3 regions of the Paenibacillus sp. FSL H8-0259 genome follow, and region 3 is predicted to be linked to each of the others. Evidence: predicted binding sites of a transcription regulator. Region 3 holds the regulator's gene; each other region holds the start of a gene.
What was found. Region 3 encodes NrdR, which represses ribonucleotide reductase genes. Its sites were predicted from a motif close to AACACNATATATNGTGTT; they were not measured.
Positions count from the first base shown of each region.

Region 1: NSU01_RS12635 (adenosylcobalamin-dependent ribonucleoside-diphosphate reductase) is a predicted target of NrdR. The motif match lies at 1,964-1,981, and genes of this name have one in related genera.
Region 2: nrdI (class Ib ribonucleoside-diphosphate reductase assembly flavoprotein NrdI) is a predicted target of NrdR. The motif match lies at 1,340-1,357, and genes of this name have one in related genera.

Region 1 covers NZ_CP150147.1:3,004,626-3,007,906, reverse strand. Annotated here, with positions in the region: gene NSU01_RS12635 (adenosylcobalamin-dependent ribonucleoside-diphosphate reductase) at 1-1,777, opposite strand, end outside; gene NSU01_RS12630 (SNF2-related protein) at 2,328-3,281, shown strand, end outside.
Region 2 covers NZ_CP150147.1:6,387,781-6,391,061, forward strand. Annotated here, with positions in the region: gene NSU01_RS27415 (carbohydrate ABC transporter permease) at 1-101, opposite strand, end outside; gene NSU01_RS27420 (sugar ABC transporter permease) at 101-1,060, opposite strand; gene nrdI (class Ib ribonucleoside-diphosphate reductase assembly flavoprotein NrdI) at 1,446-1,805, shown strand; gene nrdE (class 1b ribonucleoside-diphosphate reductase subunit alpha) at 1,792-3,281, shown strand, end outside.
Region 3 covers NZ_CP150147.1:2,611,978-2,615,258, forward strand. Annotated here, with positions in the region: gene coaE (dephospho-CoA kinase) at 1-173, shown strand, start outside; gene NSU01_RS10990 (lytic transglycosylase domain-containing protein) at 173-736, shown strand; gene NSU01_RS10995 (alpha/beta-type small acid-soluble spore protein) at 836-1,054, opposite strand; gene nrdR (transcriptional regulator NrdR) at 1,218-1,694, shown strand; tRNA gene NSU01_RS11005 (tRNA-Ala) at 1,941-2,016, shown strand; tRNA gene NSU01_RS11010 (tRNA-Lys) at 2,023-2,095, shown strand; gene NSU01_RS11015 (GNAT family N-acetyltransferase) at 2,714-3,262, shown strand.

The DNA.
Region 1 (3,281 bases), 390 kb from region 3:
CCCAGCGCTGAATGGCAGCCTGTGCACGGATATGATCCTTAGCGGACAGATCCATCGAAGTAACGAAGTATTCAGGGAGCTCTTCACCCGGATGGGCTTCCAGCCATTCCTGGGCAATCGGCACGAACTGCTCGTCATAGCCCAGACGGCTCTGGCGGTAATATTTGAATGCGAAATAAGGCTCGATACCGGTCGAAGTGCCGACCATGGTTCCAGTACTACCTGTAGGTGCCTGGGTAATCACTGTAACGTTGCGCATGCCGTGCTTACGGATGGATTCGCCGACTTCCGGATAGACCTCGGTGATATTACGCATGAAGCCGCTCTGCAGATATTTATCGGTATCAAAAGCCTGGAAAGAACCCTTCTCGCCAGCGATCTCAGCAGAAGCCAGATAAGCTTCGCGCGCCATGAAGCCGTAGAGCTTGTCCAGGAACTCCAGGGATTCCGGGCTGCCGTAACGGATATTCAGCTTGATCATCAGCTCAGCCAATCCCATTGTGCCGAGTCCTACGCGGCGTTCGAGCTTCTGGTTGGCTTCATTTTCCGGGAAATGATACGGTGTCTTGTCGATGACATTGTCCAGGAAACGCACGGAATAGCGGGTCGTTGTCGCCAGATCTGCCCAGTCCACGTCGTGATTCTCCGCATCGTAGAACTTGGAGAGGTTGACGGCCGACAGATTGCACACGCCCCAGCCCGGCAGACCCTGCTCACCGCATGGATTGGTGCAGATGATCGGGTTGAAATACCAGCTGTTGGACATCTGGTTGTAATATTCCATGAACACTACACCCGGCTCAGCCGACTTCCAGGCCGATTCGATAATCGTATGCCACACATCGCGTGCTCTTACGGTACGGTAAGGAATGACGCGGCGGCCGTCTGCTTTCCATTTATCCAGATCGCCGTCCCAGATTGTATCGTAATCCGGATCGGTGGTATCCGGGAAGACCAGCTCCCAGTCCAGATCCTCCTTGACGGCTTTCATGAAGGCATTGCTCACGCATACCGACAGGTTGGCATTGGTTACCTGACCCATCGTCTGCTTCACGGTAATGAAGTCCACCACATCCGGATGCCAGTCATTAATCATCAGCATCAGCGCGCCGCGGCGGCTTCCGCCTTGCTCAATCAGTCCGGTCGTATAGCTGAAAAGACCGCCCCAGGACACTGAGCCGCTGGATGATCCGTTCACGCCTCTTACAATCGCGCGGCGCGGGCGCAGCGAGGATAAGTTAATACCTACACCGCCGCCGCGGGCCATAATCTCGGTCATTTCGGAGAGCGTCTGCATGATGCCCCCGCGGCTGTCTTTCGGGGAAGGAACAACATAACAGTTGAACAGCGTAAGCTCCTCGCTTGCTCCGGCACCTGCCGCAATCCGACCGCCCGGTACCAGCTTCCAGTCATCAAGAATAGAGCGGAACTTGCCTGTCCACTCTTCCTGAAGCTCGGGAGTCTGCTCTACGGAAGCCATGGCTGCCGCAAGACGGTCCCACATTTCCTCCGGGGTCTTCTCAATATTCAGTGTCAGCTTCTCCACATCCGATTGCACGAGTTCACCGCTGCGGGTCTTCACCGTAACAATCCGGCCGGTGCGCTCAACAATCTCGCCAACCTCCTTGGTTGGAAATTTCGGATCATCCTTCGTCAGGACAAGCACCACATCGCCTACCTTGGCATTATTGCTGTCCGCGTCCTTCCAGGCATAACGGTCCAAAAATATTTTCTCACTCAGCCCCTCAAGACGCTGCTTGCGTTCCACTGTACTCAATAGAAAAACCTCCCGGATGATTGATAGGTAATACTTCCGTTCCTTGGTGTGGGCTTAGACTTTTTGTAACCCACAACAAGAACTTCCAGCGGCAGGGTAGCCGCAGCCTGCATGTACAGCGGAAGTTCCTCTTGTCAATAACAAATAACCGCAAAAACCCGCGAATAATCAAATTTTCAAGCTTTTGTAACAATATATTGTATACATCAGCTTTTCAACTATACCACATATTGTATCAGAGTTCTTTTTCCAAAAAAGCGGCCCATGGCGGGAATTTCGGAAAAACGGTAAAAGATAGTGGATTTTCTCCCTCTTTCTCGCTTTTTTACAGGTTCCAGATTGATAAGCTTCCGGGCCCGGAAGACAGATTCCGCCACGGATATTCAAGATCCGCCGAAGCCGCCGCAGCACCAGCAGCAGTACCGCCGCAAGGCTCCGCAAGATTACTCCACGGCAGCAGCCGGAGGATAGCAGGTTATGAAATCTCTCTTTTACGCGCATACTACTGCTACGCATTTCGATATGAAACCGCGCCGGAGGAGGCTGCAACATGACGCAATTATTCCGCAATTCCTTGCCGCAAGGGGGAAGTACGCCTGCCCCGCTGCTGCCTGTTCCTCTGTCCTTTGAGCGTAACTGGCTGCAGGACCTGGAGTCGAAGCTCGATAAAGGCGGACCCTGGGGAGACTGGAGATTATCCCGGCTGGCCATACAAGGAGAGCAATCGGGACTCGTTACGAGCTTCGATGAGCTGCAGTGTCTGAAGCATCTGTCCGGGTTATCCCCGCTCCCCCACCAGCTGGATACCGCCCATAAGGTGCTGTTTGAAATGTCAGGCCGGGCCATTCTGGCAGACGAAGTAGGGCTAGGCAAGACGATAGAAGCCGGACTGATCCTCAAGGAATATCTGGTGCGCGGGCTCGTAAGTAAAGTTCTGATCCTTGTCCCTGCGTCTCTGGTCCTGCAGTGGGTGCGCGAGCTGAACAGTAAATTCGGTATTTCAGCCGTGGCACAGAAGAAAGCTTACTCCTGGGGCAACGATATTGTTGTCGCCTCCATGGATACGGCGAAGCGTGATCCGCACAAGGAGATGCTGCTGAGCCAGGAATTCGACATGCTGATTATCGACGAGGCCCATAAGCTGAAGAATAAGAAATCAACAAACTATCTGTTCGTACAGCAGCTGCGCAAGAAGTACTGCCTGCTGCTCACCGCCACTCCCGTGCAGAATGATCTCGGCGAGCTGTTCAATCTGATCACATTACTGAAGCCGGGACAGCTCGGGAATCAGGGGGATTTTGCCACCAATTTCGTGGTCGATAAACGCCAGCCGAAGAACGAAGTCCAGCTGAGGGGCGAGCTCTCCAAGGTGATGATCCGCAACCGCCGCGGCGAGGGTCCCGTGAACTTCACGAAGCGCAAAGTGCGCAATATCCCGCTTACCCTCTCTTTAGAGGAGAAAGAATTATATGACGGCGTCACCGCCTTTGTCAAAGACCAATAT
Region 2 (3,281 bases), 3.8 Mb from region 3:
GAGGCACCCAGCCACCAAAAAATCGGATACATCATAATCAGACTGACGACGAGGAGAGATACATGCGTTAATATTTTTTTGCTTGAGCGGGTAGCATCCATTATTTCTTGCCTCCTTGCGATTCATAGAACACCCAATATTTCGAAGTTCCGAACAGCACGGCCGTGAACAGCCCGATCAGCAGCAGCAGCACCCAGGCCAGCGCCGAGGCATACCCCATGTGGAACTTGGTAAAGGCTTCTTCATACAGATACATGACGTAAACAAACGTAGATTTCACCGGACCGCCGTTCGTGATGACAAATGCCTGGGTGAACATCTGGAACGTATTGATCATCGTCTGAATGGCATTGAACATAATGATCGGTGAGAGCATCGGCAGTGTGATCGAGATGAACTGGCGGAATTTGCTGGCTCCGTCCACAGACGACGCTTCGTACAGATCACCCGGAATCTGCTTCAGTCCGGCCAGGAAAATAATCATCGACGAGCCGAACTGCCAGACCATCAGCAGGATCAGCGTACCCAGTGCATACTTCGGATCCGCAATCCATGCCGGTCCCTTGATCCCGAAGATCCCCAGGAAGTCATTAATGAAGCCGTTGCGGCTGAAAATATTCTTCCAGAGAATCGATACGGCGATACTTGTCCCGATCAATGAGGGGAAATACACCATCGTCCGGTAAAAGCTGATCCCCCTGATCTTGCGGTTCAGCAGCATGGCAATCGCCAGGGCGAACATCAGCCGCAGCGGCACGGTCAGCAGCACGAAGGTAATCGTGATCCGCAGCGAAGACGGAAACACATCATCCTGGGTGAAGATTCTCGTGTAGTTGGCAAATCCGACCCACTCCGGTGCTTCCAGCAGCGAGTAATCGGTAAGCGAGTAATACAGGGACATAATCATCGGCCCCAGGGTCAGCAGGAAAAAACCTATTAACCACGGAGAGAGAAACAGATAGCCGGCGAGCGGAGATTCCCAGCGTTTGATCCGTGTTTTTCCAGGCGGAACCGTTTTCAAAGAACCCGCAGGGGCTTGCTTTGCAGCAGCATTATTCATGAATTTACTCCTATCTTCCTTCTGTATCGGAACTTTTCTTTTATTATAGATTGACAGGGGCCGGGCATGAAGGAGGGTAATGAATGCTTTTCTTTCACTATTGATCAATTCTCGCCGGACACCGGCGCACAAAAAAGCTTAAAAAAAATACTAATAAATTATAAGAGAATAGAATGCAGGCGGGGCGTGGTTTTCTCCCTTTTTCATAGGCAAATCAGGGGGTTAGAAGGACCTGTGGGTCTATTGACTTTTCAATATATGGTAGTAAAATGATTAAACGTTACTAAATATAGTGTATATAATAGAAAAGCCAATAAATCTAGTGAAATTGCCCGTCATCATTTGTCAAGTAGAAATAGCTACATGTTATAGGAGGTTAGGGACCATGTTGATTGCTTACGATTCCAAGACCGGCAACGTTAGAAGGTTCATCAATAAGCTGAAGCTTCCTGCTGTTCAAATCGAAGAGCATATGACGATCGACGAGCCTTACGTGCTTGTTACATACACCACCGGATTTGGACAGATTCCAGAGAAGGTAGCTTCTTTCTTAGAGAAGAACCATTCCAGGCTCAAAGGCATCGCCGCGAGCGGCAACAAAAACTGGGGTGAGCTATACGCGCACAGCGCAGATTTAATTGCACAGCGTTACAACGTACCGGTGGTCGGCAAGTTTGAGTTGTCGGGAACATTTGGTGATGTACAGCGCATAAAACAGGAGGTGGACCGGGTTGCGGCATATTGAACTGAACAACATGTTGATGAAGAGAGACGAAAGCGGCTTTTTCCAATTGGATAAGGACCAGGAGGCGGTAGCCGAGTTCATGCGGGATGTGGAGCGGCGCAGCCTGACCTTCACAACAACCAAAGCAAAGATCGATTATATGATTGCCAATGATTACTACGAGGACCTGTATGACCGTTATTCCGCAGCTGAGATGGAGGACGTCTACCGGATTGCCCACGAATATAACTTCCAGTTCCCTTCCTATATGGCGGCTTCCAAGTTCTACACAGACTATGCCGTCAAAAGCAATGACCGTAAGCAATACCTTGAGCATTACCCGGACCGCGTAGCTGTGGTGGCCCTGCATCTGGGACGCGGCAACGTGGAGACAGCCCGCACGCTGGCCCGCTCGATGATGGAGCAGCGCCTGCAGCCGGCTACCCCGACCTTCCTCAATGCCGGCAAGAGCCGCCGTGGTGAGATGGTCTCCTGCTTCCTGCTGGAAATGGACGACTCGCTCAATTCGATCAACTATGTACTGAACACCTGCATGCAGCTGTCCAAGATCGGCGGCGGTGTTGCGGTCAATCTGTCCAAGCTGCGCTCGCGCGGCGAGACGATTAAGGGCGTCGAGGATGCTGCCAAGGGCATCATGCCTGTCCTGAAGCTCATGGAAGACGGCTTCTCCTACGCGGACCAAATGGGCCAGCGCAAGGGTTCGGGTGCGGCTTATTATAATATTTTTGGCTGGGACGTACTAGAATTCTTGGACAGCAAGAAGATCAACGCCGACGAACGGACACGCCTGAAGACGTTGTCTATCGGCCTGATCGTGCCTAACCGCTTCTACAAGCTCGCTCAGGATAATCAGCCGCTGCATGTATTCGCTCCTTATACTGTGTATCAGGCGTATGGAACGCATCTGGATGATATGGATCTGGACGTGATGTACGATACCCTGCTTGCTGATTCGCGCGTGAAGAAGAAAGTTGCCATGAGCGCACGCGACATGCTGACCAAAATCGCCATGATCCAGCTCGAATCGGGCTATCCGTATATTATGAACAAGAGCAATGCCAATAACGCCCACGCCTTGCGTAATGTGGGTCAGATCAAGATGTCGAACCTGTGCACCGAGATTTTCCAATTGCAGGAGACTTCCGAGATTAACAACTATGGAGAGCAGGACGCGATCCGCCGTGATATCAGCTGCAACCTGGCTTCCCTCAACATTGTGAATGTGATGGAGCATGGCAAGATTCGTGAATCCGTTCATGAAGGCATGCTCGCCTTGACTGCAGTCAGCGATATGACTACGGTCTCCAATGCTCCGGGTGTGGCTAAAGCGAACAAAGAGATGCACTCCGTCGGCCTGGGTGTGATGAATCTGCACGGTTACTTTGCCAAGAACAAGATTGCTTATGAGAGTGAGCAGGCCCGCGATTTCGCCCGGACCTTCTTCATGACGATGAACTTCCATTCGATCGAAAAGAG
Region 3 (3,281 bases):
GGCTCATGGCGCGGAACGGAATGACGCTGGAACAAGCCGAGAACCGGCTGAAGTCGCAAATGGACATCGAACTGAAGCGCAGGAAAGCCGACTATGTGATCGACAACAGCGGTGATCCCGGAGCTACGGAGCGGCAGGTTGCCGGCCTGTGGGACAGGCTGGGCCTCTCATGATGAAGTGGCTGCGCAAAAAAAGAGTACTGCTGCTGCTGTTTATCGGCTTTACAGCGATCCTGTTCCTGGGTACCAATTGGATGTCGTGGTTTTATCCGATACATTATAAAGATGAGATCCGCAAACACAGCCTTACTTATGAGATGGACCCGTTCCTGGTGGCGTCAATTATCCGCGTTGAGACCAATTTCAAGACCGGACGCGAATCCAAAAAGGGTGCACTCGGACTGATGCAGCTGATGCCGGATACCGCCAAGTGGGCGCTGGAAAAGGCCAAGCTTCCCGATGTGTCTCTTGAGCGGCTAAAAGAAGAGCCATCCTCCAATATCGAACTGGGCACCTGGTATTTGTCTACGCTTTCGCGGCAGTTTGAGGGCAACCGGACAGCGGTTATAGCCGCCTATAATGCCGGACCCGGCAAAGTACAGAGCTGGCTGGATGAAGGCCGGTGGGACGGAACAGAAGCGTCTGTGAAGGATATCCCGTTCGGCGAGACCCGTCATTATGTACAGCGCGTCATTTATTATTATGACCAATACACGGAGCTCTACAGTGAATTCTGAGGCTCTGCTTTAAATATTGCATTTGTGCCGACATAAAAAGAAGCATCAAACGGCCCGGAGGCCGTTCAATACTTCTTTAGGCAAGCTTATGGAGACAGGTTATTTGTATTGACCTGCCAATTGCTGTTCAGCCAGGGTTACAAGACGTTTAGTGATGTAACCACCGATCGAACCGTTTTCGTAAGAAGTTTTATTGCCTTGGTATCCATCTGGGGAGAGGGTGATACCTAGTTCTTGGGCAACTTCGAATTTCAGTTGTTCCAAGGCACCGCGTGAATTTGGAGCTACCAGGTTATTGGAGCTGTTGTTTTGGCTCATTGCTGTTCACCTCCTATCGGTTGGTAACTGTATTATGTGCCGGACTTGCCATATTCATAACAACAAATAAACGGTGATTTCTGGAAATTAACATATCCCCGTGTAGCCTGGGTTTTCAGGAGCGGGGCATACCCATTCTTACTATGAGGAAGTGATGAAGCTTATGAAATGCCCTTACTGTGATCACACCAATACCAAAGTGCTTGACTCCCGTCCAGCCAATGAGAATAAGTCAATCCGCCGCAGGCGCGAATGCGAACTGTGCAGCCGCCGCTTCACCACCTTCGAAATGATTGAAGAGACCCCGCTGATTGTCATCAAAAAAGACGGCAGCCGCGAAGAGTTCAGCCGTGACAAAATCCTCCGTGGCCTCATCCGCGCCTGTGAGAAGCGTCCCGTTTCTGTAGAGCGTCTGGAAGTCATCGTATCCGAGGTTGAGAAAAGCCTGCGCGGCATCGCCCTGGCCGAGATCGAGAGCCGCCAGATCGGCGAGCTGGTCATGGAGCAGCTCTATCCTGTAGATGAGGTAGCTTACGTCCGCTTCGCGTCCGTGTACCGTCAGTTCAAGGACATCAACATGTTTATGAAGGAACTGAAGGGACTGCTCTCTAAGGGGACTGAGGAGCTGGACGGGCTGTAGGAGGCTTTGTGAAGAGGTAATGTGCCATTCCTGGCATAAAGGGGCTAGCCTTGATATTGTGAGGCTGGCCTCTGTGTGAAGCGCCTCTGCATAGAAATTAATTAATTTTATAAAAGTGTTGACACTGATGCTGAATTTCTGTATTATATAGAAGTCGCCTACGAAACATAACAACTTGAAAGCGACTTGAGCGAACCGCTCAAAATGGATTTCAGAATACATAATGTGATTCGAAATCAAGCGTATGGGGAATTAGCTCAGCTGGGAGAGCGCATCGCTGGCAGCGATGAGGTCAGGGGTTCGAGCCCCCTATTCTCCACCATACTACGGACTCTTAGCTCAGTTGGTAGAGCAGTAGACTCTTAATCTATTTGTCCAGGGTTCGAGCCCCTGAGAGTCCATCACAGAAGAAACGGCAGAGATGCCGTTTTTTTGTTGTTTCTTCATACCATATATATAGCTGTAGACGGATATCAAAAATTATCTATTCGTTCTTACAGCATGTTCCTCCGGGGACTTTTCTATAAATCAAGGGAGCATCTCTTCCCAGGCGGGTGATACTACACCTGGAATATCGAATGTTGAAACTAATTTCCCCAAAAAAGATAGTTGGTACATAGTTCCGAAGAACAGCGGCGAACTGGATGTTTCCGTAAATGCTACAAACGTTGAAACGATTCTTTTTTTTGGCGGTCCCAACGGGCACAGAAGCTTGGGGAGAGAGAGAACTTGTCGGTTACGATATAAATGGAGAAGATGGTTGGAATCTAACCTGGAATATATCTGGGATGTCATTAATCATCGAATTGCCATCCAAGCATTAGGGAGCGATGGAAGAACAATCACCGATGAAACGATACAAATTACTAACGAATAGATCACGATTGGATAGCCGATTCATTTTCAAATTGCGATTTGATGAAGAGGGGCTGGGGTGCACCAGCCTTTACTCAAGGATAGTTTCCACGCAGTGTACTCTTCGCGGCTAGTCAATGATTCTTTAAGAAGGGAGTAATTCCATGATCATTGATAATCAGGAATACCTTGTCAAAGGTTTAAACTACACGATCCGTTCAGCAGTTAAGGCAGATGCGAAGTCTCTGTCCGGGGTAAGGCTTCAGCTTGACGGGGAGACCGAGCATATGGACCGGGTGCCGGGAGAAGCTTTTATTGATGAAGCCGGATTTGAAACAATTATTGAGAGGGATACGAACCATCCGCGGAATATATGTCTGGTTGCGGAAGCGGACGGCAGAATCATTGGCTATTCCCGGTGTGAAGGACATGATCTTCAGCGGTTTAAGCACAAGGTGGAATTTGGGGTAGGAGTCTTGAAACAATATTGGGGCTTCGGAGTAGGTAAAAACCTTCTGCAGGCGTCCATTTCCTGGGCTGACGCAAACGGAATAACCAAAATCATTCTAAGCGGCGTTCTGGAAACCAATGAGAAGGCTATCCGCTTGTACCAAAGCCTTGGTTTTGAAGTTGAAGGGATACTGAAGAAGGACCGTATCCTGTCAGACGGCAAATATTACAGTACATATATAATGGCGAGATATACAGATTAGGCCTGAGAGTAGAATGGCT